One region of the Kitasatospora sp. NPDC057940 genome, then DNA from elsewhere that is predicted to be linked to it. Evidence: riboswitches for the same ligand, from Rfam matches in the RefSeq annotation. Region 1 holds a riboswitch; each other region holds the start of a gene.
What was found. A riboswitch is a leader RNA that binds a small molecule or an ion and turns the genes downstream of it on or off. The one in region 1 is predicted to bind cyclic di-AMP.
Positions count from the first base shown of each region.

Region 2: another riboswitch for cyclic di-AMP. It lies ahead of ACFVTF_RS10270 (NlpC/P60 family protein); the one in region 1 lies ahead of ACFVTF_RS17685 (transglycosylase family protein).
Region 3: another riboswitch for cyclic di-AMP. It lies ahead of ACFVTF_RS38255 (transglycosylase family protein); the one in region 1 lies ahead of ACFVTF_RS17685 (transglycosylase family protein).
Region 4: another riboswitch for cyclic di-AMP. It lies ahead of ACFVTF_RS18500 (hypothetical protein); the one in region 1 lies ahead of ACFVTF_RS17685 (transglycosylase family protein).

Region 1 covers NZ_JBHVPH010000010.1:11,681-18,903, forward strand. Annotated here, with positions in the region: gene ACFVTF_RS17665 (helix-turn-helix transcriptional regulator) at 1-793, opposite strand, end outside; gene ACFVTF_RS17670 (ATP-binding protein) at 1,212-1,733, shown strand; gene ACFVTF_RS17675 (DUF397 domain-containing protein) at 2,113-2,376, opposite strand; gene ACFVTF_RS17680 (hypothetical protein) at 2,936-3,913, shown strand; cyclic di-AMP (ydaO/yuaA leader) riboswitch at 4,348-4,508, shown strand; gene ACFVTF_RS17685 (transglycosylase family protein) at 4,495-5,865, shown strand; gene ACFVTF_RS17690 (LacI family DNA-binding transcriptional regulator) at 5,984-7,003, opposite strand; gene ACFVTF_RS17695 (glycoside hydrolase family 13 protein) at 7,029-7,223, opposite strand, start outside.
Region 2 covers NZ_JBHVPH010000004.1:424,289-431,511, reverse strand. Annotated here, with positions in the region: gene ACFVTF_RS10290 (rhomboid family intramembrane serine protease) at 1-43, opposite strand, end outside; gene ACFVTF_RS10285 (hypothetical protein) at 245-508, shown strand; gene ACFVTF_RS10280 (NYN domain-containing protein) at 797-2,158, shown strand; gene ACFVTF_RS10275 (NlpC/P60 family protein) at 2,359-3,393, shown strand; cyclic di-AMP (ydaO/yuaA leader) riboswitch at 3,731-3,880, shown strand; gene ACFVTF_RS10270 (NlpC/P60 family protein) at 3,891-5,036, shown strand; gene ACFVTF_RS10265 (NlpC/P60 family protein) at 5,264-6,310, shown strand; gene ACFVTF_RS10260 (hypothetical protein) at 6,499-7,223, shown strand, end outside.
Region 3 covers NZ_JBHVPH010000058.1:5,495-12,717, forward strand. Annotated here, with positions in the region: gene mfd (transcription-repair coupling factor) at 1-1,573, shown strand, start outside; gene ACFVTF_RS38240 (MazG family protein) at 1,687-2,715, shown strand; gene ACFVTF_RS38245 (SDR family NAD(P)-dependent oxidoreductase) at 2,733-3,158, opposite strand; gene ACFVTF_RS38250 (cytochrome P450) at 3,434-4,729, shown strand; cyclic di-AMP (ydaO/yuaA leader) riboswitch at 4,940-5,107, shown strand; gene ACFVTF_RS38255 (transglycosylase family protein) at 5,113-6,030, shown strand; gene eno (phosphopyruvate hydratase) at 6,298-7,223, shown strand, end outside.
Region 4 covers NZ_JBHVPH010000010.1:209,973-217,195, forward strand. Annotated here, with positions in the region: gene aceB (malate synthase A) at 1-823, opposite strand, end outside; gene ACFVTF_RS18490 (IclR family transcriptional regulator) at 1,012-1,809, shown strand; gene ACFVTF_RS18495 (hypothetical protein) at 2,015-2,641, shown strand; gene ACFVTF_RS18500 (hypothetical protein) at 2,660-4,006, opposite strand; cyclic di-AMP (ydaO/yuaA leader) riboswitch at 4,009-4,175, opposite strand; gene ACFVTF_RS18505 (esterase/lipase family protein) at 4,466-5,776, opposite strand; gene ACFVTF_RS18510 (MoaF N-terminal domain-containing protein) at 5,986-6,315, shown strand; gene ACFVTF_RS18515 (alpha/beta hydrolase) at 6,421-7,223, opposite strand, start outside.

The DNA.
Region 1 (7,223 bases):
CCATGACCTGGATGTACGCGTCGACGTCGTCCCGCTTGTCGAGGTACAGCGCGCTGGTGAGCTGCTCCAGGTAGACGACGTCCGCGAGGTCCTGTTCGGGGAAGCGCAGGATCGTGAACGCCCCGGACTCCCCCGCGTGCGCGCCGAATCGGAACGGCATCACCTGGATCACGACGTTGGCCTGCTCGGCGACGTCGATCAGGTACTGCACCTGGCCGCGCATCACCTTGGGCCCGCCGACGGGGCGGCGCAGCGCGGCCTCGTCGATCACGGCCCACAGCCGCGGGCTGGCGCCCTCGGTCAGCAGCTTCTGGCGACGCAGGCGGAGGCTGACCCGCCGCTCGATCTCCTCCTCGCTGACGACCGGCCGACTCTGGCCGAAAACCGCCCGTGCGTACTCCTCGGACTGCAGCAGTCCGGGGATGAACTGCACCTCGTAGGTGCGGATCAGCTGGGCGGCCTCCTCCAGGCCGACGTAGGTCTGGAACCAGCCCGGCAGCACGTCGTTGAAGCTGTGCCACCAGCCGGACTTGTTGGCCTCGCGGACCAGCCCGAGCAGTGCCTCCCGCTCCAGGCCGTCGTCCACGCCGTAGAGGCTGAGCAGGTCGGCGACGTCGCGCTCCTTGAAGCTGACGCGGCCGAGTTCCATGCGGCTGATCTTGGACTCCGAGGCCCTGATCGCGTAGCCGGCGTCCTCGCGCGTGATGCCGCGCGTCTCACGCAGGCGACGCAGCTGAGAACCGAGGAGGATCCGGCGGACCATCGAGCCGCCGCCCGGCTGAACTGTGGTCATGCGGTCGAAACCTCCACCTAGGGCAAACAGCGCACAGTCTGCCATCAGTTGAGCGCTCACGGTGCCGATACTGACGGATGTTCCTATCAGTTCCACACTCCACACACCAGGATGCACGTGCATCCGGCGCTTGCATATGCCAATAGTGCGACTGCACGTGAATCGACTCTTGCATCTGCAGTGAGCGCACACCACCATGGTGCACGTGCACCTGCACATCCCTGGCATTCCCGCGGGCTCCGCGTCGACCCCACGCGCGACTCCGTGCACCGACCCGGCAGCGTTCCCCCGCGCCACCGGGGGATCGTGTGCGCGCGCGCTGGTCGAGGGGGCGGCCGAGCGGCCGAGCGAGTCGGAGGTGACCGGCATGACCCCGGCGGGTCCAGCCGTGTCCGCCCCCTTATGGGAGGAGCTCTTCATGAGCACCGGTACGGCTTTGGCGGTTGACCCCCATGTGGTCACCTGTACGCTCGCTCCTCGCTTCGAAGCCGTCAGAACCGCGCGCGACTTCGCCAGAACCTCTCTTCAGCGCTGGGGCCTGATGGAGCTGTTCGACGACGTCGCGCTGGTGGCCTCGGAGCTGGTGACCAACGCACTGCGGCATGCGATCGGCGCACGGCCCGACCCCGCGGGCGGCGTCCAGGGCGAGTACGACTTTCCCATCCAGCCGACCCCCGAGGGCCGGCTGCCGATCCGAATAAGCCTGGTCCACCGCTCTCCCCAGGTGGTCTGCGCGGTGAGCGACCCGAGCTGCACCGGCCCGGTCGCCCGGGAGGCCGACTTCGTCGCCGAGTCCGGCCGCGGACTGCACCTGGTGGAGTCCTTCAGCCGCTCCTGGGGTTGGCACCCGCTGGGCAGCGGCAAGGTGGTCTGGGCCCTGTTCGAGGCGGAGCCGGCCACCGGTTCCGAACTCGGTGGACGGCACCGGCGCTCGGCCTAGCGCCAGACGGCGCGCGGCCGGCCGAGGGAGGCCCCGGGAGGACCGCACCCCGGGCTCCGCGGGGCGGGTCGACGGGCCTGGCACAGGTGTGCCACGGGCTCCGGCTCAGCCCTCAGGACGATTCCCACGACGATTCCCGGGCCCGCCCCCCGGACGAGCCGGCCGGACCGACGGCCGGACACCCCGGCGGCCCGACGCACGTCCACGTCCGAGCCCCCCGCCGTGCGCGGGACCACCCGCCGCACCTGCGCGCGGTCGACCGCGAGAGCGCCCGTCGCGAGAGCGCCCGTCGTGCGGCCCCGGACCGGCACCGGAAAAGACAAAGGCCGTCGCGGTGTCAGCACCCACGACGGCCCCCCGATGGCAGGACGGCGGCCGGTCAGACCGCCAGGTGGTCGAACTCCCCGTCCTTGGCCCCCAGCAGCAGGGCGGCGATCTCGGCCCGGGTGTAGATGAGCGCCGGACCTTCCGGGAAGCGCGAGTTGCGCATCGCCACATCGCCCCCCGGCAGGGCCGCGAACTCGACGCAGTTCCCCTGGGAGTTGCTGTGCAGGCTCTTCTGCCAGACAACCCCCTTGAGGTCGGCGGCCGCCATCCCGTTGTAGGTGTCGTACGAGCCGTACGTGTCCTGCGAGTCGTGCATAGAAATCTCCCGAAGAGCTCCGGAGTGGTCGTCCAGCGCGGCGCTCCCGGCACCCGCCGAACGAACGGACCGGCCCCGTACCGGCCCGGCACAACGCCTCACTTGACGCGATGATAGCTGCTGTGCACGTGCATCAGCACGGGACATTGCAGGTGCACGAGGCCTTTCACCGGCAGTTCTGAACTCTTCACGGTCCCTTCTCCTGACGGTACGTAAACGGACATAGCCGAGTGAATCGTCAGATTCTCGATAACCGGCCGTGAGCGGTTCCCCGCTGAATGTTGATCTTCAGGCGCCCGGAGTCGCGCCTTCGTGACCCTCCGTCAGGCGACCTCCTGGCTGTGAGACATCTCACGCGCCACAGAAGCAACTCGACGCCCCGTCGGACACGTCAGGGCAACCAGCGGCGATCGCTCGAGGGCTGGGTGAGATATGTCCGGATTGCGGGCAAACCGCCCGGCCGGACACGACGGGAGCGCGGCGCACCCGCCATGACCACGTGAAACCCGAACGGCAGCCGAATGCAGGCCTGACGGGCCGATGTCCTACGATCTCCGGCATGAGCACCGCAGCCATCCCGGGCGCGCCACTGCCCGTCCGCACTCCAGGCTCCCGTGCGCGGGGGCGCCACCGTCGCCCCGAGCGCCCCGAGATCCCGGCCGGATCCCCGGCCCTGGTGCTCGCCGTGCCCGCGACCGCCGGGCCCGAGTCCCGCTCGGTCGTCGAGGAGCTGCTGTCGATCGTCCGCAGCGAGCAGAACGGCATCCAGACCGCCGTCGGCTACCTCCCGGGCGAAGCCGCCCAGGGCGCCGACAGCGACGACCGCACCGTCGCCGAACTGCTGGCCATGGCCGCCGAGGCCGGTCTGCCCGCGCCGGTCCTGGTGCCGCTGGTACCCGGCCCGCACGGATTCCTGACCGAACTCCACGCCCTCGCCGCCGAGTACGGAGCCCCCGTCACCGACGTGCTCGGCCCGCACCCGCTGCTCGCCGAGGCCGTGCACGTGCGCCTGTCCGAGGCCGGCCTGGCGCGTGCCGACCGGGCCCGGCTGTTCGCCATCGCGACCGCCGCGGACGGCGTCGTGCTGACCACCGTCGGCGGCGAGGAGGCCGCTGCCGCGGCCGGCATCACCGGTGTCCTGCTGGCGGCCCGGCTGGCCGTCCCGGTCGTGCCCGCCGCGCTCGACGTACCGGGCTCGGTCGCCGCGGCCGTCAACCACCTCAAGGAGACCGGCTCCCAGCGCCCGGCGCTGGCCCCGCTGGTGATCGGGCCGGAGGCCGACTCCGAGCTGCTCGCCACGGCCGCCGAGGAGACCGGCTGCCCGTCCGCGGCGCCGCTGGGCGCCTACCCGACGGTCGGCCAGCTGATCGCCTCCACCTACCTGGCCGCGCTGCCCGCGCCCTCCCCCGAGGCCCTGGCGCAGGCCGAGGCCGAGGCGGCGGAGGCCGCCGAGGGCGCCCACGCCGACCACTCCGGCCGGGGCGGTCGCGCCGCTCACGCCGCTCACACCGCCGCCGAGGAGTCGGCCGGCCAGTAGTAGCGGTCACCGCACGCGGGAAGGGCCCGGAACGGCTACGTTCCGGGCCCTTCCCGCTTGTCCCGTAAGGGAGTTAAGGGGGGAATAGGCGTGATGTCCGTTCTGTCCATATTTGTTCGCCATCGCACGACACGCCCCCCGACGCCCGCAGTGTGGACACGCCACCTTCCCGACGGGCGGACCCCCGGGCGACCCGACCCACCGTCACCCACTCCCTGAAGCGCAGACAGTTGCGCGCACCCTTCGCCGTGTTGCCGGAAATCGATCATTTCCGATCATGAAAAGCGAAGGGAACGACCGTTCTCGCCAAACCGTGATGCGCGTCACAGGTGTTTGCAGTTTGAACTTAAGTCTGCTTAACGTGCTCCCCGTTCGTGGCCACACGAACCCAGTTCATCCGCGACGCCGAGTCCTGCCGTCGGATGTCCTGGCAGCGCGAAAACGCACCACGGCAGGAGCGGGGGACCCACAGGTAAGTCGCCCCGGACCGTTCCCCGGAACGATCCAGGGCTAGGGGTGAAGCCGCGCCCACAGCGCGGCCGGGCAACTCCAGCCCGAATCCGACAGCTCACCTCGCAGGCGTGGGAGAGGACTGCGTCTTCATGCTGCCCACCAACGGCACCCGTCCGTCCAGTCGTACCCGACGCGTGATCGCCGCCGTCGGCGTCGCGGGCGTCGGCCTCACCATCCCCTGCCTCACCTCCGGCACCGCCTCCGCCGCCTCCGTCGCCACCTGGGACAAGGTCGCCCAGTGCGAGAGCACCGGCAACTGGAGCATCAACACCGGCAACGGCTTCTACGGCGGCCTGCAGTTCACCTCCAGCACCTGGGCCGCCTTCGGCGGCACCGCGTACGCCCCCCAGGCCAACCAGGCCACCAAGGACCAGCAGATCGCCGTCGCCGAGAAGGTCCTCGCCTCGCAGGGCCCCGGCGCCTGGCCGGTGTGCTCGGTCCAGGCCGGCCTGACCAAGGGCGGCGCCGCGGCCGCCGTCGACACCTCGGCCGGCTCGACCACCGGCTCGGCTGCCGGTTCGACCGCCACCAAGCCCGCCGCGAAGCCGGCCACCCCGGCCGCCAAGCCCGCGCAGACCCAGGCCCCGGCCGCGAAGCCCGCCAAGCCGGCCGCACCGGCCCAGGACCAGGCGCAGGCCCCCGCCGACTCCACCGACGGCACCTCGGCGCAGAAGGGCCAGAACCAGGCCCAGAACAGCGCCCAGCCCCAGGCCGACGACTACACCGTCGCCTCCGGCGACTGGCTGTCCTCGATCGCCGACAAGCACAACCTCCAGGGCGGCTGGCAGCGGCTGTACGAGCTCAACCGCGGCACCCTGACCGAGGGTCCGGACAGCATCTACCCGGGCCAGCGCCTCTCGTTCAAGGACGGCGGCCAGGCCCAGCAGTCCGGCTCGGACTTCACCTGGTTCGACCGCTCGCAGAAGTCCGGCCAGACCTCCAACGGCGGCGCCGCGAACACCAAGCCGGCCGCCCAGCCCCAGGCCCCGGCTCAGACCCCGGCCACCAAGCCGGCTTCCAAGCCGGCCGCCCAGGCCCAGACCCCGGCCCAGACCCCGGCGCCGGCCCCGGCCGCCACCGGCAGCATGGCCGCCGCGGTCTCCTTCGCCAAGTCGAAGGTCGGCCAGGCGTACGTCTACGGCGGCACCGGCAACGGCGGTTGGGACTGCTCCGGCCTGACCCAGGCCGCGCTGCGCGCCGCGGGCGTCTCCGTCCCGCGCGTCGCCGCCGACCAGGCCGCCGCCAGCACCCGCGTCTCGCTGGACAGCCTCCAGGCGGGCGACCTGCTGTTCTGGTCCAACAACGGCCAGAACTCCGGCGTCTACCACGTCGCGATCTACATCGGCGGCGGCCAGTACGTCGAGGCCGCCAACCCGAGCTCGGGCGTGCGCCTGCAGACCGTCGCCAACTGGGCGCCGGACTTCGCCGGCCGGGTCTGAGCACGACCGGCGGGTGACAGGATCCGCCCCCGGACCACGAGGGCTGACCCGGCACCCGGACAGCACGCAACGGGCCCCGGAGAGCAACTGCTCTCCGGGGCCCGTCCGTTGGCCGTCCTCAGCGCGCGCAGGCCCCCGTGGACCCGCGCATGACCAGCTCCGGCTGGAACATGAACTCCCCGCGCTGGGCCGCGTTTGCGCCGACCTCCTCCAGCAGCGCGTCCACCGCCGCGGTCGCCATCGCCTCGACCGGCTGGCGGATCGTGGTCAACGGCGGCTCGGTGAAGGCGATCAGCGGCGAGTCGTCGAAGCCGACCACCGAGACGTCGTGCGGCACCGACAGCCCACGCTGCCGCACCGCCCGGATCGCCCCGAGCGCCATCATGTCGCTGCCGCAGACGATCGCCGTGCAGCCCTTGTCCAGCAGCGCGCCGGCCGCCGCGTGCCCGCCCTCCACGCTGAACAGCGTGTGGTGGACGAGCTCCTCGGCCTCCTCCTGGCTCCGCCCCAGCACCTCGCGCATCGCCGCCGTGAAGCCCTCGATCTTGCGCAGCACCGGCACGTACCGCCGCTGTCCGACCGCCAGCCCGATCCGCTCGTGCCCGAGTTCGGCCAGGTGCTGGACGGCCATCCACATCGCGGCCCGGTCGTCCGGCGAGATGAACGGCGCGTCGATCCGCTCGCTGTAGCCGTTGATCAGCACGAACGGGACCCCTCGCCCGGTCAGCCGGGCGTAGCGGTCGTGGTCGGCGGTGGAGTCGGCGTGCAGCCCGGAGACGAAGACGATGCCCGCCACGCCCCGGTCGACCAGCATCTCGACCAGTTCGTCCTCGGTGGACCCGCCCGGCGTCTGGGTGCACAGCACCGGGGTGTACCCGTGCCGGCTGAGCACCTGCTCGATCACCTGGGCCAGTGCGGGGAAGATCGGGTTGCTCAGCTCCGGCGTGATCAGCCCGATCAGGCCGGCGCTGCGCTGGCGCAGACGGGTCGGCCGCTCGTAGCCGAGCACGTCGAGCGCCGCCAGCACGGTCTGCCGGGTGGCGGCGGAGACGTTCGCCTTGCCGTTGAGTACGCGGGAGACGGTGGCTTCGCTGACCCCCGCCTGCGCCGCGATGTCTGAGAGTCGCGCCGTAGTCACGGTCCCAGAGCCTATTGCAACCACGTCAGACCGCCCACCAGCCGGTGCTGTCCGGCGCGAGCACGGTCTCGCCGCCGTCGACCACCAGCTCCACCGAGGAGAGCAGCAGCTTTCCGGGCGCCGCTATCCGGACCGGCTCGTCCGTGGCGTTGACGGTGCAGACGAAGGAGCCGCGGCGGAACGTCAGGGTCCCCTCGGGGCCCTCCAGCCACTCCACGGC
Region 2 (7,223 bases), on a different contig from region 1:
GCTCGCCCCGCGCGTCGGTGTGCCCGGGGGCCGTCAGTGCCATGCGGCCAAGCATCCCTCCGTGTCGGGCGTGTGACACGGCCTTGTACGGCAGGTGGACTAGCCCGCTCGTTCTCCTGACCGGTGGCCGGGATGGTTGCCCCAGGCAATAGGCTTGGGGCGGGCATTCCCGCCTCCCGCCGCCGACGCCGGGGCTCCGGGGGGAGCGCCTGGCCCACCCAGGGACCACCCGAGAGGACCCCCGATGACCGTCCCCGCCCTGACCGCCGAGACGCGCTGGCGCTGCACCCTGTGCGGAAACCTCACCCGCTTCGACGTGACCCGCACCGCGCGGGTCACCGAGTTCCTGCACTTCGACCTGGCCGGCGACTCCAAGGTCGAGGAGACCGAGGTGCTGAGCGAGACGATCGAGTCGGTGCGCTGCCGCTGGTGCAACGCCGTGGACCAGGTCGAGCTGGTGGCCCGTCCGGGCGCCGAGGGCGCGGAGGCCTCCGCCGAGCAGGGCTGACGCCCGACGGCGCGGGGGGCGGGTGCGCGGCGCGCCTGCCCGCCGCGCTGGGACAATACAGACAGGACGCACGGAGCGTGACGACAGGGCGGCGGCCGCGGGCCGTGACCCCGTAGGACCAGGATCGGAGCCGAGGACGTGGTGGACGCAGCGAGGGAGCCCGCCGAAGCGCAGGGGCTTCAGCCCGCTGCGGCCGTGCAGGCGCAGGCCGCCGATCCGGCCCCGTCCGAGCCCGCGGCCGTCGGCGGGGCGGCAGGTTCCGGTGAGTCGGCGGGGCCCGGTGAATCGGTGGGCTCCGGCGGGGCGGCGGGTACCGGCGAGGTGGCGCCGGAGCGTGCTGCCGAGAAGCTGGACCGGCCGCTGCCCGAGGGCGTGCGCCGGCGCGTGGTCGGCCTGGCCTCGGACGCGCTCGGCGGGCTGCCGCCCGGCGAGCTGCCGCAGAGCCTGCGCCAGTACGTCAAGTTCACCCCGGCCCGACGGGCCAAGTACGCGGCCACGGCGCTGGCCGCGGCGCTGGAGTCGGAGCCGGCGTTCCGGGTGCGGATAGCGGAGCGGCTGAGGCTGGGCCAGCCGGATCTGGTGAAGGCGTTGGAGTCGGGCAGCGTCCCGGGCGCCGCCGATCCGATGGACGTCGCGGCCGCTGCCTACCTGGTGCGGTCGGCCGGCTGGAGCCGGCTGGTGGCCGAGGCCGGGGAGGAGGCCGAGCGGGCCGGCGCCGAGGGCGCGGCCGCCGAGGCCACCCGGTTGGTGGAGAAGTTGCAGGCGGAGCTCGCCGAGCTGCGGTCCGCCGCCCGGGCGGACCTGGATCGGCAGCGCGCGGAGTCCGAGGACGTCCGCCGGGAGGCCGAGTCGCTGCGGAAGAAGGTGCGCTCGCTGGAGAGCGACACCCGCCGGGCGCAGGCCGAGACCAGGCGGCTGACCGCCGAGCTGGAGGCCGCGAGGGCGCAGGCGGCCACCGAGCGCGGCGCCGCGGAGTCCGAGGCGCGGCGGCTGCGGCACCGGGTCGGCGAGCTGGAGACGGCGGCCGAGCAGGGCCGCCGGTCGGCCCGCGAGGGCCGCAGCGTCGAGGACATGCGGCTGCGGCTGCTGCTGGACACGGTGCTGCAGTCGGCTCAGGGGCTCCAGCGGGAGCTGGCGCTGCCGGTCTCCCAGATCCGGCCGGGGGACCTGGTGGAGGCGGTGGTGCCGGGTGCGGCCTCGCCGCACGACGTGGCCCGGCGCGGTCTGGCCGACGACGATCCGGCGCTGCTGGACCAGCTGCTGGCGATCCCGCAGGTGCACCTGGTGGTGGACGGCTACAACGTGACCAAGACGGGCTATCCGACGCTGCCGCTGGAGCAGCAGCGGATCCGGCTGCTGGGCGGGCTGGCGATGCTGGCCCAGCGCACGCAGGCGGAGGTCACCTGCGTGTTCGACGGGCAGGACCTGGACGTTCCGGTGATCATGGCGCCACCGCGCGGGGTGCGGGTGCGGTTCAGCCGGACCGGCGAGACCGCGGACGAGCTGATCCGCCGTCTGGTGCGGGCCGAACCGCAGGGCCGTCCGGTGGTGGTGGTGTCCACCGACCGGGAGGTCGCGGAGGGCGTGCGGAAGGCCGGCGCGCGCCCCGTGGCTTCCGTTCTGCTGCTGAACCGGCTGGCGCGGCCCTGACGGCTTCCGCGACGGGATGACGCCTGGTCAGCGCCCGGTTTGCGGTGGTGTGCACATCCGGTGAAGCCCGCGGGGGAAGTGGAGTTCACGCCTTCGGGGGAGTGGCAAAACCCGTGGATCTTCCCTAGGGTGTGGCGTCAAACCTATTTTCCGGATTCTCACCTGATTGGGTGAGGCCGATGGAAGAAGGAGCAATTCCCTTGGCCTCGCACCGCCGTCCCAAGCAGCCGAGCCGCGCCCGGGTCTCCGTGCTCACCGCTGCCGCGGCGACCGCGGTCGCCCTCTCCGCGCAGGTCGCCGCGCACGCCGCGCCCCAGCCGAGCAAGAGCGACGTCAAGGCGCAGATCGACCAGCTCCAGCAGGACCAGGAGCAGGCGGCGGAGAAGTACAACGGCGCCAAGGAGCGGGCCGACCAGCTCCGCAAGCAGTCCGACCAGCTGCAGGACAAGGTGGCCCGCAGCCAGGACGAGATGACCCAGCTGCAGACCGGCCTGGCCGGCGTGGCGGGCGAGCAGTACCGCACCGGCGGCATCGACCCGTCCGTCCAGCTGATGCTCTCCTCGGACCCGTCCGGCTACCTGGAGAAGGCGTCCAGCGCCCAGCAGGCCAGCGCCAGCGAGTCCGAGGCGCTCAAGGGCCTGCTGGACCAGCAGCGCCGGCTGGACCAGGAGAAGTCCGAGGCCGCCGCCGTCCTGGCCTCGCTCGACTCCACCACCAAGGACCTGAACCAGGCCAAGACGGACGTCAACCAGAAGCTGAAGGCCGCGCAGGACCTGCTGAACTCGCTCAGCGCCTCCGACCGCGCCGCGCTGCGGGCCCAGCAGCAGCAGGACGACCGCGCCTCGCGCGGCAGCGACCGTGCCGACCTCGGCAGCCTCCCGCAGGCCGGCGGCTACGCGGGCGTGGCCGTCGCCAAGGCGATGAGCAAGCAGGGCTCGCCGTACGTGTGGGGCGCCACCGGCTCGACCACCTTCGACTGCTCGGGCCTGATGGTCTGGGCGTACGGCCAGGCCGGCGTCTCGCTGCCGCGCACCTCGCAGGAGCAGGGCAACGTCGGCACCAGGGTCTCGCTGGACCAGGCCCAGCCGGGCGACCTGGTCATCTACGGCCCCGACCGGCACCACGTCGGGATGTACATCGGCAACGGCATGGTGGTCCACGCGCCGCACACCGGTGACGTGGTGAAGGTGATGAAGGTCGACGCGATGCAGATCAACACGATCCGCCGGGTCTGACGTCCCGACACGCCCGAAGGGCCCGTCCGGGCCTGTGATCCACGCCACCCTCGGACCGGGGGTGGCGTTCGGGTTTTGTCCGCAGCATGACTCCCCGATGAAGAGTGATCAGCTTTACGTACGGCGGTGATCACTATGTGTCATATTCACAAAAGAACTTTGGTCTTCTTCCGTCTTTTTTCTGACAAGGATTTGAACGGATCACGGTTCAGTTACTAGGGTCGTGCCCCGAACCACCGCACTCCCGATCGCCCAGCCAGGGTGGCGGCGGTGGTTTCCGTCGAGTTCGTGACGCAGCGGGGCGGGCCCAGTGCCTGCCCGACGGGGAGCCCAGCAGTCGGGGGCGCTGTCGAACGGAGCCGGGGAACCACGTTCCTCCGGGGTGAATCGGCGCCAGGTCGGCCGGTGGAACGGCCGTGAGGCGTCGTAGGGCACGCTTCCGGCCCGAACCCGTCAGCTCACCCGGTAGACGGCGTAGGAAGAAGGAGTCCGCCTTCGTGGCGTCCCATCGTCGTCCCAAGCCCGCAAGTCGCACCCGGGTCTCGATCCTGACCGGCTTCGCCGCGGCGGCCGTCGCGCTGTCCGCGCAGTCCGGCGCCCACGCCGACCCGCAGCCGACCAAGGACCAGGTCAAGGAGCAGGTCGACCAGCTCAACGACCAGGCCGAGGTCGCGACCGAGAAGCTCAACGCCGCCCAGGAGAAGCAGCAGCAGCTGCAGAAGCAGGTCACCGACCTGCAGGACCAGGTGGCGCGGCAGCAGGGGCAGGTGACCGACCTGCAGGGCGGCCTGGCCGAGATCGCCGGCGAGCAGTACCGCAACGGCGGCATATCCCAGACCGTCCAGCTGATGTTCTCCGCCAGCCCGGACACCTTCCTGAGCCAGGCCGACACGCTGAACCAGGCCGGCGGCACCCAGAAGGGCCAGCTCAAGCAGCTCCAGGACGAGCAGCGCAAGCTCGACCAGGTGCGCTCCGAGGCCCAGGGCAAGCTCGCCGAGATGGAGACCACCACCCAGCAGCTGAAGAGCGCCAAGGACGAGGTCCAGGGCAAGCTCAAGGCCGCGCAGGACCTCTTCAACACCCTGTCCGAGCAGGAGCGCCAGGCGATCCGCGCGGCCGAGGAGAAGGCCGCCGCCGACGCCAAGGCGAAGGCCGACGCCGCCGCCAAGGCCGCCCAGCAGCAGCAGGCGGCCCAGCAGGCCGCCGACCGCTCCTCCCGGGACAACAACCGCAACGACCTGAGCGCGTCGCAGGCCCCCGCCGCGCCGGTCAGCAAGCCGAGCGCCGGCAGCTCGCGCGGCGCCGCGGCGCTGTCCATCGCCGCCTCCAAGATCGGCAGCCCGTACGTCTACGGCGCCTCCGGCCCCGGCTCCTTCGACTGCTCGGGCCTGATGGTCTGGGCGTTCAACCAGGTCGACGTCTCGCTGCCGCGCACCTCGCAGGAGCAGGCCCACGCCGGTACCCGGATCGGGAGCGACCTCTCCCAGGCCCAGCCCGGCGACCTCCTGATCTTCTACGGGGACGCCCACCACGTCGGCATCTACGCGGGCAACGGCCAGGTGCTGCACGCGCCGAAGCCGGGCGCGTCGGTCCGCTACGAGGCCGTCAGCAACATGCCGCTGACCTCCATCGTGCGGGTCTGATCCCAGCGCAGGTCCTCCCAGGCCCGGCCTTCCACCACGGAAGGCCGGGCCTGCGGCTTTTCCGGCGACTCGGACCGGTGTCCGATTAAGGGTCAAATATTCGGGTTGGCGGGGGTTTGGACTCGGTTGCCCGGACTCGCTAACGTCTGCCACCGGACTCCGCTTCCAGGGCCGCCCGCGTTGGTGCGGCGGCGGGGCCCCACCGCCGGATCGGAGCCGTTGCCGCCATGCCCGTGCACCGTCGTTCCCAACTGTTCGCCCGTGCGCTGGTGCTGACCGCGGCCGCCACCACCGCCCTGGGCGTGACGACGGGCGGCAGCGCCCAGGCCGCCCCCGCCGCGCCGGACGCGCCCACCCGCAAGGACGTCAAGGCGCAGGTGGAGCAGCTCTACGGCGAGGCCGAGCAGGCGTCCGAGAAGTACAACGCCGCCCAGGAGGCGCAGCAGCGGCTCCAGGGCGAGACGACCGTCCTCCAGGGCGAGATCGCCGTCGCCCAGGACCAGCTCAACCAGTTGCGCGGCGACCTCGCCACCGTGGCCGGCGCCGAGTACCGCGGCGGCGGCATGGCCCAGACCGTCCAGCTGATGCTCTCCACCGACCCGGAGGGCTACCTGTCCCGGGCCCGCACCCTCGACCAGGCCGCCGAGCGGCAGCAGGAGACCCTGCACGAACTGGCCACCCGCCAGCGCCGGCTCGACCAGCGCCGCACCGAGACCGCCGGCAAGCTCGCCGAACTCGACCAGGCCCGCCGCTCGCTCGCCGACAGCAAGCAGCAGATCCAGCAGCGGCTCACCAAGGCCCAGCGGCTGCTCAACAGCCTGGGCGTCGCCGAGCGGGCCCGGATGGCCGCCCAGGACGCCCGGGAGGCCGAGCAGCGCGCCACCCGGGGCACCGACCGGCTGGACCTCGGCACGGCCCCGCCCGCCTCCGAGCGCGGGGCGGCCGCGCTGGCCGCCGCGGTGGGGATGATCGGCTCGCCCTACCTCTACGGATCCACCGGGCCCCGCGCCTTCGACTGCTCCGGTCTGATGTACTACAGCTGGCGGCAGGCCGGAGTGACCCTGCCGCGCACCTCGCAGGCCCAGGCGTACGCCGGGCAGCGGGTCAGCCTCTCCGAAGCGCGGCCGGGAGACCTGGTGATCTTCTACCGGGACATGCACCACGTCGGGATGTACGCCGGCGGCGGGGTGATCGTGCACGCCCCCTACCCGGGCGCCAGGGTCCGCTACGAGAGCGTCAACGCGATGCCGGTCACGGGGGTGGTCCGGCTCTGAGCCCGGCACCGTCCGACCCCGACGCCCCCCACCCGACAGACGGCGCCCGCCGGACGCTGTCCCGGCGCGGTGCGCTGCTGCTCGCGGCCGGCGGGCTGGCCCAGCTGTCGCTGCCGCCGGCCGCCCCGGCGGCCCCCTCCGCGGCCGGGCGGGCGTCGGACCGGCTGGCGTCGGACCGGCGGGCCGAGGTGGCCGCGCTGCTGGACGCGCGGGCCCGGGCGCTGCCCTCCTGGTCCGGACCGGCGGCGATCGAGGCCGGCTACCGCAACCTGGTGCTCGGCGCGGACGCCGGGCCGGAGCGCCTCACGGCCGCCGCCGACCTGGCGGTCCGGATCATCGGCTACGACGACTACCCGGTGGTGTACCCGCGCCGGATCGATCTGGTCCGGTCCGGTGGCGGCTGGCGGGTCGACCGGGAGGAGAGTGCGAGCGGGCCCCCGGCGCTCTGGGACCTCGGCTCCGTCCGGTCCGCGGCGGGCGCGCACTGCCTGGTGCTCGGCCTGGCCGACGGGCCCGACCCGGCACCCCTGGTCGCGGTGGCCGACCGGGCCGCACCCGCCGTGAGCGAGGTCTGGGGCACCGGCTGGCCGGGCCGTCTGCTGCTCGAAGTGCCCGCCACCGCCGAGCAGTTCGCCCGGCTGCTGGAGGTCGACCCGGCGGGCTGGGCGGGCATGGCGGCGGTCACCTCGGCCGCCCCCGGCGCGCCCTGGCACACCCCCGCCGACCGGGTGCTGGTCAACCCCGACACGTTCGGGCGGCTCAGCGACTTCGGCCGGCAGGTGGTCGTCACCCACGAGGCCACCCACGTCGCGACCAGGGCCGACACCCGGGCCTGGACACCGCTCTGGCTCTCCGAGGGCGTCGCCGACTGGACCGCCTACCGGGGCTCCGGCCGGCGCCCGCAGCAGATCGC
Region 3 (7,223 bases), on a different contig from region 1:
GACCGAGATCGCGGTGCGCGCCGCGTTCAAGGCGGTGCAGGACGGCAAGCAGGTGGCGGTGCTGGTGCCGACCACGCTGCTGGTGCAGCAGCACTTCTCCACCTTCGCCGAGCGGTACGCCAACTTCCCGGTGTCGGTGAAGGCGCTCTCCCGGTTCCAGAGCGACAGCGAGGCCAAGGCCGTGCTGGAGGGCCTGTTCGAGGGCTCGGTGGACGTCGTCATCGGCACCCACCGGCTGTTCTCCTCCGAGACCAGGTTCAAGGACCTCGGCCTGGTCATCGTCGACGAGGAGCAGCGCTTCGGCGTCGAGCACAAGGAGCAGCTGAAGAAGCTGCGCGCCAACGTCGACGTGCTCACCATGTCCGCGACGCCGATCCCGCGCACCCTGGAGATGGCCGTCACCGGCATCCGCGAGATGTCCACCATCACCACCCCGCCGGAGGAGCGGCACCCGGTGCTCACCTTCGTCGGCCCGTACGACGAGAAGCAGATCTCGGCCGCGATCCGGCGTGAACTCCTGCGCGAGGGCCAGGTGTTCTACATCCACAACCGGGTGGAGTCGATCGACAAGGCGGCCGCCCGGCTCAAGGACCTCGTCCCCGAGGCGCGGATCGCCACCGCGCACGGGCAGATGGGGGAGAACCAGCTGGAGAAGGTCGTCGTCGACTTCTGGGAGAAGGAGTTCGACGTCCTGGTGTCGACCACGATCGTGGAGTCCGGCATCGACATCTCCAACGCCAACACCCTGATCGTCGAGCGCGGGGACACCTTCGGCCTCTCCCAGCTGCACCAGCTGCGCGGCCGGGTCGGCCGGGGCCGCGAGCGCGGCTACGCGTACATGCTGTACCCGCCGGAGAAGCCGCTCACCGAGACCGCGCACGAGCGCCTGGCCACCATCGCCCAGCACACCGAGATGGGCGCCGGCATGTACGTCGCGATGAAGGACCTGGAGATCCGCGGCGCCGGCAACCTGCTCGGCGGCGAGCAGTCCGGGCACATCGCCGGCGTCGGCTTCGACCTCTACATGCGGATGGTCGGCGAGGCGGTGGCCGAGTTCCGCGAGTCGCTGGCGAACGGCGGCGAGCCGGAGGAGGAGCCGCTGGAGGTGAAGATCGAGCTGCCGGTCGACGCGCACGTGCCGCACGACTACGCGCCCGGCGAGCGGCTGCGGCTGCAGGCGTACCGCTCGATCGCGGCGGTCAACTCCGAGGCGGACATCCAGCAGGTCCGGGACGAGCTCGTCGACCGCTACGGCAAGCTGCCCGAGCCGGTGGAGAACCTGCTGCTGGTCGCGGCGCTGCGGCTGTACGCCCGGCGGTGCGGCATCGCGGACATCACCCTCCAGGGGGCCAACGTCCGGTTCGGGCCGGTGGAGCTGCGGGAGTCCCAGCAGCTGCGGCTGAACCGGCTCTACCCGCGCAGCCAGGTCAAGGCGGCCGCCCAGCAGCTGCTGGTGCCGCGGCCGAGCACCGGGCGGATCGGCGGCAAGCCGCTGGTCGGGCGGGAGCTGCTGGGCTGGTGCAGCGAGTTCCTGTCGGCGATGTTCGACGACCTGGCGGGGTCGAAGAAGTAGCGCCCCGGCGGTCCGGCGGGAGGGGCGGGTCCGGCCGGGCCCGCCGCCCGTCCCGTCCCTGCTCCGTCCCCGTCCCGTCCCCGTCCCGTCCCCGCCCCGGGTAGGTTCGGGGTGTGACGACGAATGTTCCGGACGCGAAGCTGATCCTGCTGACGACCACCCACCGGGTGGCCCCCGGGTTGCTGGCGTGGCCGGCGTGGGAGGCGCTGCGGTCGGCGGGGCGGGTGCTGGCGGCGGACGAGGGGCACCCGCAGGTGGCCGCGGTGCGGCAGGCCGGGGTGGCGGTCGAGGTCGTGGCGGCGGGGTCGGCACCGGCGCTGGCGCGGCTGCTGACCGGGCAGCCGGGCGGGGCCGGGCCGACGGTGTGGCTGGGCAGCCCGGACGGGGATCCGGGGCTGACGGACGCGCTGGCGCGGCTGGCGGTGGAGCACGCCGGTGAGGTGCCGGAGATCGAGGTGCTGCCGGGGTCGTACGACCTGCCGGGGGCGCGGCTGCTGGACCTGGTGTCGGTGATGGACCGGCTGCGCTCGCCGGGCGGTTGCCCGTGGGACGCCGAGCAGACGCACGAGAGCCTGGTGAAGTACCTGGTCGAGGAGGCGTACGAGCTGGTCGAGGCGATCGAGGAGGGGGACCGGGAGACGCTGCGCGAGGAGTTGGGCGACGTGCTGCTCCAGGTGTTCTTCCACTCCCGGATCGCCGAGGAGGACCCGGCGGAGGCGTTCTCGATCGACGACGTGGCCGGTGACATCGTCGAGAAGCTGATGTACCGGCACCCGCACGTGTTCGGGGACGTCGAGGCGGAGGGCGCCGCCGAGGTGGAGGCCAACTGGGAGCAGCTGAAGGCGGCCGAGAAGGCGGACCGGGAGTCGGTGCTGGACGGCGTGCCGGCCGGGCTGCCGTCGCTGGCGTACGCGGCGAAGCTGGTGTCGCGGGTGCGCCGGGCGGGCTTCGCGGGCGTGCCGGACGAGCCGTACGCGCTGCCGGCGGAGCTGACGGCGCGGTCGGCGGGCCGGCTGCTGCTGGCGGTGGCGCAGCGGGCGCACGACGCCGGGGTGGACGTGGACGCGGCGCTGCGCTCGGCCGCGCGCGGTTACCGGGACGCGGTGCGCGCGGCCGAGGGCCTCGGGCCGGTCGGCGAGTAGCGGGCCCGGGCAGGGCCTCAGGCGGCCGTGGCGGTGTTCTCGATCGGCCGCCGCTGCCGGGGGACGACTTCGCCGATGGCCTCGCCGACGAGGGCGAGGAGCTCGGCGAGGCGTTCGAGGTCGAGGCGGGCGGGCAGTTCGGCGAGCGAGACGATCCGCTCGCCGTCGGGGCCGGCGACGCAGAACAGGTCGATGGGGCCGAGGTGCTTCTCGGCGGTGTCGACGAGGGCGGCGACGTCGCTGGGGCGGCGGATGTCGCCGCCGACGCCGACGACGGGGCAGCCCGGCCGGTCGAGTTCGGTGGCGAGGTCCTCGGCGACGCCCGCACGCTGGTCGGCGATCAGCACTCCGGCGGCGCCGGCGGCGGTGAACCGGCGGGCGAGCTCGGCTCCCGATCCGCCGTCGAGTACCGCGATGACGACGACTGACCCGCTGACCCGCATGGTCTGCTCCTCCCTGTGGGCGACACCGCACCGGCGCCCACGATTTCTGCGGAGGATCGTAGGCAGGTCCTGACCCTCCGCAACAGGGATTACCCCTCAGGTGACCAGGGTCACGCCCGCCACCCGGCCAAGAGCTGTCCAAGAGCTGTCCACGGACCGTCCACGGACTGTCCACGGAGCGTTGGCGGGCCGTCCGCCGGGTGTCGACGATCCGGCCCCGCCGGTCGCGGCCGCCGGAGGCGGTGCGGCCCCGACCCACCGGATACGGTCGACGCATGCCAGTGCAGCCCGATCCCACCGCCCCGCAGCTCTTCACCTGGGAGTTCGCCACCGATCCGTACCCCGCCTACGCCTGGTTGCGCGAGCACGCCCCGGTGCACCGCACGACGCTGCCGAGCGGGGTGGAGGCCTGGCTGGTGACCCGCTACGCGGACGCGCGGCAGGCGCTGGCGGACGGCCGGCTGTCGAAGAACCCGGCGCACCACAGCGAGCAGGCGCACCGCACCGGGCGGGTGGGAATTCCGGGGGAGCGCCAGGCGGACTTGATGACGCATCTGCTGAACATCGACCCGCCGGACCACACCCGGCTGCGCCGGCTGGTGTCGAAGGCGTTCACGCCGCGCCGGGTGGCGGAGTTCGAGCCGCGGGTGCAGCAGCTCACGGACCGGCTGATCGACGGCTTCGCGCAGCGCGGTTCGGCGGACCTGATCCACGAGTTCGCGTTCCCGCTCCCCATCTACGCGATCTGCGACCTGCTGGGCGTGCCGGCCGAGGACCAGGACGACTTCCGGGACTGGGCCGGGATGATGATCCGGCACGGCGGCGGCCAGCGCGGCGGCGTGGGGCGGGCGGTGAAGCGGATGCGGGCGTACCTGCTGGAGCTGATCCACCGCAAGCGGGCGGATCCGGGCGAGGACCTGATCTCGGGCCTGATCCGGGCGAGCGACCACGGCGAGCACCTGAACGAGAACGAGGCCGCCGCGATGGCGTTCATCCTCCTGTTCGCGGGGTTCGAGACGACCGTCAACCTGATCGGCAACGGCACGTACGCGCTGCTGCGCAACCCGGAGCAGCGCAGGCTGCTGCAGGAGTCGGTGGTGCGCGGCGAGACGGCGCTGCTGGACACCGGGATCGAGGAACTCCTGCGCTACGACGGGCCGGTGGAGATGGCGACGTGGCGCTTCGCGACGCGGCCGCTGTCGATCGGCGGGGTGGACATCCCGGTGGGCGATCCGGTGCTGGTGGTGCTGGCCGCGGCGGACCGCGATCCGGCCAGGTTCGCGGACGAGAACACCCTGGACCTGGCCCGTACGGACAATCCGCACCTGGGTTTCGGCCACGGGATCCACTACTGCATCGGCGCCCCGCTGGCCCGCCTGGAGGGGCGGAGCGCGCTGGCCACGCTGCTTTCCCGGCTGCCGGACCTGCGGCTCGCGGAAAACCCGGAGAACCTGCGCTGGCGGGGCGGCCTGATCATGCGTGGCCTGCGGGAACTCCCGGTCGAATTCACTCCGGAGACCCGCTCTCCGCACGCGCCGCCGGTCACGCCGACCGACGCCCCGACACGCTGACGACACGTCTCCGGCGGCTCTCGACGCCGGGTCTGAACCAGCATCAATCCGGACATACCGCCGCCGGTGGTAGGCGATTGACCACACGCCGTAATTTGTGTGTGATATCGGCGATATGAGCTTGTTATTGGTCTGATGATCTGTCTACTCTCCCTGGAGTTCGCAGCTGCGGACCTCGTGCGCGGAACGCCGAATCCTGCCCGCCGCGCCACGGGAAACCGACCAGACCCTGGGCAGGGGCGGGGGAACCAGGTTTGTTGCCGTTCCCCAACGGCTTGGGGTGAAGCCGCCCGAGCGGAATCGTTTCCGCTTTCGGCGGCCGGGCCACCTCCCGGTCCGAACCCGACAGCTCACCTCGCAGGCGTGCGGAGAGGGACCTCTTCATGCTGTTCGTTGGAACTGGCCGCCACCGCCGTCGCACCCAGGCCGAGAAGGCCATCGCCGTCGCCGGTGTGGCCGGCGTCGGACTCGCGATGCCGCTCCTCACCGCCACCGGCGCCTCCGCCGCCCCGGCCTCCACCTGGGACGCCGTCGCCCAGTGCGAGAGCGGCGGCAACTGGAGCATCAACACCGGCAACGGCTTCTCCGGCGGCCTGCAGTTCACGCCCAGCACCTGGAAGGCGTACGGCGGCACCTCCTACGCCCCGCAGGCCAACCAGGCCAGCAAGGCGCAGCAGATCTCGGTCGCCGAGAAGGTGCTGGCCTCGCAGGGCCCGGGCGCCTGGCCCGTCTGCTCCCAGAAGGCCGGCCTGACCAAGGGCGGCGCCCCGGCCTCCGTGGACACCTCCACGGACGCCAAGCCCGCCAAGCAGCCCGCCGCCAAGCAGACCCAGCAGGCGCAGGCCCCGAAGCCCGCCCAGCAGCCGGCCAAGCAGGCCGCCCCGAAGCCGGTCGCCCAGCAGCCCGTCCAGCAGGCCCCGCAGCAGACGCAGCCGCAGACCCAGGGCTTCTCCGGCAAGGCCGGCTGGGACGCCGACGCGAAGGTGTACTGGTACCAGAACAACGGCGCCTGGTACTGGACCAGCCACCAGAGCGTCTACCAGCAGTACGCGGGCCAGCCCGCCGCCCAGCCGCAGTCCGCGCCCCGCGCCGCGCAGCCCGCGCAGTCCGCCCCGGCCGCGCAGCCCGCCGCCGCGCAGGGCGGTCACGACTACACCGTCCGGGCCGGCGACACGCTGTCGACGATCGCCGCCGCCCAGGGCGTGTCCGGCGGCTGGCAGTCGGTGTACGACGGCAACCGCGGCACCGTCGGCGGCAACCCCAACCTGATCATGCCCGGCCAGGTGCTGCACCTCGGCTGAGCGGCCCGGGCCAGGAGCGGCCCGCGCCACGCGGGCGAAGGGGGACGGGACCCGTCCCCCTTCGCCCGCATTCCCCCGTATTCGCCCGCTTCGCTCGGGCAAGCAGGTGAACTACTGGTGGGTAGCCGGGCCACACGCTGAGACGGGACCGAGGCCAGCGCGGCCCCGGGGGCCGGGGCGGTTAGGCTCTGGTCGTAACGACTCCGCAATCGTCCCGCCGGCAGCACCCAACGTCAGCCGGACCCTGCTTCCGCAAGGAGATGCCTCGTGCCGTCCATCGATGTCGTCGTAGCCCGTGAGATTCTCGACTCGCGTGGCAACCCCACGGTCGAGGTCGAGGTCGGCCTCGACGACGGCAGCACCGGCCGTGCCGCTGTCCCGTCGGGTGCCTCCACCGGTGCCTTCGAGGCGCTGGAGCTGCGCGACGGTGACAAGAACCGCTACTTCGGCAAGGGCGTGGAGAAGGCCGTCCTGGCCGTCATCGAGCAGATCGGCCCGGAGCTGGTCGGCTACGACGCCACCGAGCAGCGCCTGATCGACCAGGCCATGCTCGACCTGGACGCCACCCCGGACAAGTCCTCGCTCGGCGCCAACGCGATCCTGGGCGTCTCGCTGGCCGTGGCGCACGCCGCCTCCGAGGCCAGCGACCTGCCGCTGTTCCGCTACCTGGGCGGCCCGAACGCGCACGTGCTGCCCGTTCCGATGATGAACATCCTCAACGGCGGTTCGCACGCGGACTCCAACGTCGACATCCAGGAGTTCATGATCGCCCCGATCGGCGCGGAGTCCTTCTCCGAGGCCGTCCGCTGGGGCGTCGAGGTCTACCACACCCTCAAGGGCGTGCTGAAGGAGCGCGGCCTGTCCACCGGCCTCGGCGACGAGGGCGGCTTCGCGCCGAACCTGGACAGCAACCGCGAGGCCCTGGACCTCATCACCGAGGCCATCCAGAAGGCCGGCTACGTGCCCGGCCGCGACATCGCGCTCGCCCTGGACGTCGCCGCGTCCGAGTTCTACGAGGACGGCGCCTACCAGTTCGAGGGCAAGGCCATCTCCGCCACCGAGCTCATCGAGTACTACGCCGAGCTGGTCGACGCCTACCCGCTGGTCTCCATCGAGGACCCGCTGGACGAGTCGGACTGGGACGGCTGGAAGGCCATGACCGTCAAGCTGGGCGACAAGGTCCAGCTGGTCGG
Region 4 (7,223 bases), 200 kb from region 1:
GGATCTCGTCCATCTCGAACGCGGCGGTGATGGTCTCGATCAGCACGGTGGCGCGGACGGTGCCGTGCGGGATGCCGAGCGCGGCCTGGGCGTGGGTGAACACGTCGTTCCAGAGCCGGGCTTCGAGGTGGCTCTCGGTCTTCGGCAGGTAGAAGTACGGGCCGGAGTTGGGGTCCTCGGCGCCCTTGGCGAGCAGCCGGGCGGCGTTGTGGAAGAAGTACAGGCCGAAGTCGAGGAAGGCTCCGGCGACCGGGGTGCCGTCGACGAGCAGGTGGTTCTCGTCCAGGTGCCAGCCGCGCGGGCGGACCACGACGGTGGCGAGTTCGGCGGCGGGCTTGAGGGCGTACGCCTTCCCCGCGGAGGTGGTGAAGTCGATCCGGCCCTCGAAGGCGTCGATCAGGTTGATCTGGCCGCTGACCACGTTCTCCCAGGTCGGGGAGGTGGCGTCCTCGAAGTCGGCGAGCCAGATCCGGGCGCCGGAGTTGAGGGCGTTGATGACCATCTTGCGGTCGGTGGGACCGGTGATCTCGACCCGGCGGTCCTGGAGCGCGCGGGGCGCCTCGGCGACCTTCCAGTCGCCGGCCCGGACGTCGGCGGTGTCGGGGAGGAAGTCCAGCGTGCCGGCCCTGGCGATCTCCGCCCGGCGGGCCTTCCGCGCGGCCAGGAGCTCCTGTCGGCGCCCTTCGAAAGCGCGATGGAGGCCGACGACGAAGGCGACCGCCTCCGGAGTGAGCACCTCCTCCGCCCGGTGAACGCGCGGACCGGCGACAGTGACGACCGGAGCAGCGGGGGAGGCGCCGACGGGTCCCTGTTCTGTAGCCATGGGCAGGACACTCCTAAGCGGTTGAGCCTGGCGAAGGGAGCTCCGGTGGGAACTTCCTTGATCGGAACCCACCTGTCGGTGGATTCGATTCTGTAAGGTGGAGACTAGTTTCCGCGATACAGAATTTCAACGGTTTGTTGATGTGATCGCCGGGACTCTACTCCTCCCCGACAGCGAAGGGAACGCCGGTGGTTTCGACCCCCGACACAGCATCGACGGCCAGCACGGACCGCGCGACCGGCGGCGTGCAGTCCGTCGAGCGCGCCTTCCAACTCCTGGAGGCGCTGGCCGACTCCGGCGGCGTGGCCACCCTCAGCGAGCTCTCCGCCAGCTCCGGCCTGCCGATGCCGACCATCCACCGCCTGGTTCGTACCCTCGTCCAGCAGGGCTATGTACGCCAGGACACGGCGCGTCGCTACACCCTCGGCCCCCGGCTGATCCGCCTCGGCGAGACGTCCAGCCGGCTGCTCGGCAGCTGGGCCCGCCCCTACCTGGCCGAACTCATGGAGGCCACCGGCGAGACCGCCAACCTGGCGGTGCTGGAGGGCGGCGAGGTGGTGTACGTCGGGCAGGTGCAGTCGCGGCGCTCGATGCGGATGTTCACCGAGGTCGGCCGACGAGTGCAGCCGCACTGCACGGGCGTCGGCAAGGCGCTGCTGGCCCAGCTCCCCGAGGACGAGGCGCGCGCCATCCTGGGCCCCAACCCGCTGCCCGCGCACACCGAGTACACCGTCACCGACCCGCAGGAGCTGCTGCACCAGCTCGCCGAGGCGCGCGAGCGCGGCTACGTGGTCGACGACCAGGAGCAGGAGATCGGCGTCCGCTGCATCGCGCTCGCCGTACCGGGCGCGCCGACGCCCACCGCCCTGTCGGTGTCCGGCCCGGAGGCCCGCATCCGGGCCCTGGAGGAGCAGGCCGGCACGTCCTCGCTGGTACCGGTGATGCACCACATCGCGGCTCGGCTGGGGCAGGTCCTCGCCCCCTGACCCGTCGTCACCGCCCGCTTCGCGCACGGGAAGTCGATCCGGTCGACTTCCCGTGCGCGCGCTCCCCCGTTCGAGCGGACACCGAGCGGGTTGCACCTACCCCCGGCGCAGGCTCCGCCACCCTGGTGCGGACGCGGCCCGCAACGGCGCGGGCGGCCGGGGCCCCGGGACAGGGTGGACGACGATGACGTGCAGGCGTTCGACAATGCGGGGCGGGTCCGGGCAGGGCGGGTCCGGGCAGGGCGGGTCCGGGCGCGGCCGGGCCGGGCGCGGCGAGTCCGGGCAGGCCGGCAGGCTCTGCGGATTCCGCGCGGCCTCGCTCGTCGCCGCGATGGCGGCCGGCTGTTCGGTGGCGACGCTGACCGCCGACCCGTCCTGGGCACGCCGGCCCGAGCCCCGGCCGGCGGTGGACACGGCAGCCCCCACGGCGTCCCGCTCCGATCTGGAGGTGGTCCGGCTCGACCCGGACGCCGCCCCGCCCGGCGGCACCACCACCGTCCACGCCTTCATCGCCAACCGCGGCCCGGACACCACCGCGGCACCGTTCACCGTGCTGGTGACGCTGCCGCCCGGGGTCTCCCCGGAGGGCCCGTACTTCCCCGAGGACTGCGAGGTGCGGCTCAACGGCCGCCAGGTGCGCTGTGTCTTCCCGGCCGGACTGCCCCCGCTGCGCAGCGCGACCGCGCTGGTGCCGGTGCGCCTCTCCCCGGACCTGCCGATCGGCAGGCTCACCGGCGGCTCGGTCACGGTGCGCGGCGTGGACGACCCGGACGAGGGGAACAACCGGCAGCCGTTCGACATCACGGTGGTCGAGACGGCTCCCGGCTCCTGACCCGGAAGCCCCGAGGGCCTACCGGTACACGCGGACGTAGTCGGCGGCGAAGGTGATCGGAGCGGTGCCCTGCGGCGCCGGGTGGTACTTCCCCGCGCCGACCGACAGGTTGAGGATCAGGTACGCCGACCAGTTGGCGCCGACGCCCTTGCCGTCCGAGAACACCTTGGCGCCGTTGACGTACCAGTCGACCGAGGTGGCGCCGTAGTAGGTGCCGATGGTCACCCACTGGTCCTTCGCGACGGCGCCGGCGTCGGTGTAGTACTTGGGGTTGCCGGGGTTGACGTGGTTGGTCAGCTCCAGCAGGTTCGGGTTGTCGGGGTGGTACTCGAAGGAGTCGACCTCCCCGTTGCCGTTCTTCCAGGTCCAGAAGGCAGGCCAGGCGCCGGAGCCGGACGGCAGCTTGACCCGGGTCTCGGCGTAGTCGCCGGTCCTGACCTGGAAGCCCTCGCTGGAGCCCTCGGTGGTCAGGAAGCCGGTGTTCCAGGCCTGCTTGCCGTTCTCCAGCGTGGTGGTGCCGGGCGCGGCGGTGAAGGTGGCGACCCCGTTCGCGACGCTGACGTTGTTCTTGTTCAGCAGGTCGAGCTTGTTGTCGTCCGGGTTGTGGTTGCCGTACTTGTAGGCGGTGCTCTTGTCGCCGACCCAGCGCGAGCCCCAGCTGATCGGGCTGTTGAACTCGTCGGACCAGGTCAGCGACTTGCCGGCGACCGGGGAGGCGGGGGTGCCCGCCGACGGGCCGGCGGTGGCGCTCGGGCTGCTCGGGCTCGGGGTGCTCGTCGGGGTCGGCTTCGCGGTGGGGGTCGGGGTCGGGGTCGGGGTCGGGGCGGGAGTCGGCTTCGCGGTGGGCGCCGGGGTCGGAGTCGGAGTCGGCGCCGGGGTCGGAGTCGGAGTCGGCGCCGGGGCGCTGGAGACCACCAGCTGCTGCGAGGCCAGGTTGTGCCAGGCCCCGCCGAGGTCCTGCCAGAAGCCGAACTGGGTGTACGTCCCGGCCGGCAGGGCGCGCGCGCCGCTGGTGAAGGACAGGCCGCTCGGGCAGATCTGCACGTTGGAGGCGTTGCCCGGGAAGTCGAGGTTCGCACCGGCCGCGTTCCGGACGCCCACGCCGACGGTCTTCGCGGTGAAGCAGGCCGAGGAGTGGAGGGTCAGCGAGGCGGTGGCGGCCTGGTTGGCGACCATGGTCGCCGGGGCGAGTCGGTCCTGGGTGACGGTCGGGGTGGTGGCGGCCTGGGCGCCGGAGACGGCCGGCAGGCCGAGCAGTCCGGCGCCGGTGACGGCGAGTGCTCCGGTGACGGCGAGGGCGGCGTTGCGGCCCCGGTGGGAGGGGCGGGCGTGGCGCGGCGCGCGGCGCCGGGCAGGCTGGTGCATGGCGGTGTCCTCTGCGACGCCTGCGAGGTGAGCTGTCGGATTCGGGCTGAGGCAGCCCGGCCGCCGGTGGAAGCGGCTTCACCCCTAGCCACGGCCCGCACGCGGGAGCGTACGGGCCGGGCGCTGACCTTGGTTCCCCCGCTCCCGTCCGCTGTGGTGCTCGGTTGCCGGCCGACGGGTGGACAGGACTCGGCGTCCCGACGGCGGGGGTCCGCGAGGGCGGACGACGGTTGCAGGCTAGGCAGGCCGTGCGTGAACGGACAACCTGCCAGGGCCGGTTGTCGCACAGGTCACAGTGGTGTCGATCAACGACGCTGCGTGGTGGATCAGTTGGGACGGATCAGCGGAGCCGTTGAGCTGCCGAACGACGAATCGGTGAATCGACGGGCCTCGGGTCCACGGGCCCACGGGTCCACCGGTCCACGGGTCCACGGGTCCACGGGTCCACGGGTCCACGGGTCAAGCGAGCCAGTTGTCGACCTGGCTCTCGGCCTCCGGCGCCCAGGCGAGTTCCAGGTGGTTGAGGCCGGTGAGCAGCCGGGTGCCGCCGATCGTCGCGATGCCGGTGGTGTCCAGGGCGCTCGCGGTGAACACGATGCCGTCACTGGGCCCCCGGTTCTCGTTGAGCACGCCCGGGATGTCGGCGGACCCGCCCGCGAGCAGGTAGGTGCGCACCGACGCGGGGACGCCCGCCTGTTGCAGCGGCGCGATCAGCGAACCGGCGTCGATCGCCGCCTGGATGCCCTGGCCCGAGGTGTAGAAGCCCTGGCCGCCGTAGTAGGTGGTCCACCAGTCCTGGGCGGTGCCGTCCACCCCGTACCGGCCGTCCCAGCGGGCGAGCAGCTGGCGCTGGCCCGGGTAGCAGTCGTAGCCGCCGGTGGGCAGCACGCCGAGGCAGGGCTGCGCCGTGTAGGTGCCGTAGCAGGTCATGTAGAGGTGCGGGGACGGCGCGTTGGCGGTGCCGCCGCAGGCCGGCCAGCTCGCGAGGTCGAACGACCAGCCGTGCGCGTACACGTAGTCGAGCCCGCCGTTCGGGCCCCCGAGGGTGATCAGGCGGCGCACGTCGCCCGCGTAGGCCCGCCCCCAGGACGGGCGCACCGAGGACACGTACGCCCGGGCGGCGACCTCGCCCTTGCTCCACGCCACCACGTCCACCTGGGGGACGCCGAGACGGGCCCGGATCAGCGCGACGGCGTCGCCGACGGCCTGCGCCTGGAGCAGGTTGTCGCCCTGCTTGTGGGCGAAGCCGATGGCGAACACCCGGTGGCCGGTGCCGGCGAGGTACTGGGCGAGGCCGGTGGACGGGCAGGCGGAGGCGCCGCAGGTGCCGCTCTCCCCCGGGTTCGCCCAGGCGCGGTCGGCGTTGTCGTTGGCGCCGTGGACCAGCAGCACGGGGGTCGGACGGCTGCCGGTGTCCCAGCCGGTCGCCGAGTACAGCAGGAAGCGGCTGGAGGCGGGCTGGCCGGTGCCGCCGAAGTACGTCCGGCGGGCGCCGTCCTGGTCGCCGCGGCCGTCGGCCGGGTACTGCTCGGTGCGGAAGCCGGGGGTGGTGTCGAGGTAGCGCTCGACCTTGGCCCAGCCGTTGCCGGGAGCGGGGAAGGCGGCTTCGAGGGTGAGCGGGGCGGTGGCCGCCTGGGCGGCGGTGGCCTGGGCCGGAATGGGGGTGCCGAGGAGCAGCGCGGCGAGGGTCAGCAGGAGGGCGGACAACGCGGTGGGGGTGCGTCCGACGGCGGTGGGGGTGTGCCGCATGGGAGTGGGGGTGCGTCTCATGGGGGTGGACGGTAGGACCGGCCGCCGGCGGGCGCCCAGGTGCCCGCCGCACACCCCGCGGGCCTGCGCGGTGGCGGCCGGTGCCGTGGCGCACCGCCCACGGGTGCGCCCACCCGGCTCACCGGGTCGGATAAATTGGAGGTCCGACATCTTCCGCAGTGCACAAGACCGCCGTGCACGGCCCCACAGGAACGAGGTACCGCCCCACCATGACCGCGCCCCTGCCCGCCTTCGCCGGCCGCACCTACCTCTTCCGGGCCGACAACGGCGCGGCCTTCCGCAACACCTACTCGGCCGACGGCCGGCGGCTGCGCTGGGAGGGCCTCGGCGAGTCGGCGGGCCAGTGGGAGGACGTGCGGCTGCACGTCGCCGAGGTGGCGCCGGAGATCTACTTCATCAGCTGGACCGAGGAGAGCGGGATCACCGTCAGCCACGTGATGGACCTCGGCCGGCTGACGGTACGCGCCTTCTGGACGTACGAGGGCGAGGGCGGCCGGGTCGGCGAGCTGCACACCGGGACGCTGGAGCGGGTGGCCTGAGCCTTACCGCTCCCGCGCCCCTCGCTGTCCGCCTGCTTACTCAGGCCGTCTGAGCAGACTGCCTGCTCGGACGGCCTGCCCAGGCGGTTTGCTCAGGCGGTTTGCTCAGGCAGCATGGTTCGGGACCTTGAGGTGCTGGGACAGCCACTCCAGCGAGGACGGCAGCAGCGCGCTCCAGGTCTCGAAGTTGTGGCCGCCGTTCTCCAACATGCTGTAGGAGACCTTCATCGGGGACTGCACGGCGTCGACGAAGGCCTCGGTGTCGCGCCGGTAGTCGCCGTCGCCCTTCTTGGTGCCGGCCAGCAGCACGGACACCCTGGGCTGCGGCAGGTTCTTCAACCGCCACATCAGGTTGGCCTCGTCACGACGCTGCTTGCTGCCGCCGAACAGGTCGCCCGTGGTCGGGTCGTCGGCGGCGTCGTAGTAGGCCGAGAGCGCGACGGCGGTCGGAAAGACGTCCGGGTGGCGCATGGCCAGCTTGAGGGCGCAGTAGCCGCCGGTCGAGTTGCCCATGAAGGCCCAGGCCTGCGGGTCGGAGGAGACCCGGAAGCTCGCCTGGATCGCCGAGGGGACGTCCTTGGTGAAGTACGTGTCGGACTGCGCGCCGCCCGGGATGTCCTCGCACTCGGTGTCCTGCGGCAGGGCCGGCGAGGGACGCATCAGCACCATGACGGTCGGCTGCATCTTGCCGTCCTGGAGCAACTTGAGCGCCGCGCCCGGGTAGTTGAACCGGGTGATCAGGTTCTCGGCGATCCCGGGGAAGCCGGTGCTGACGATCACCGCCGGGAACTGCCGCTGCGCGTACTCCGGTTGGAAGTACTGCGGCGGCAGGAAGACGTACCCCTCGGTGGACAGCCGGCTGGCCGCGCCGTCGATCCGCACCTTGCGGATCTCGCCGGACTGGCTGG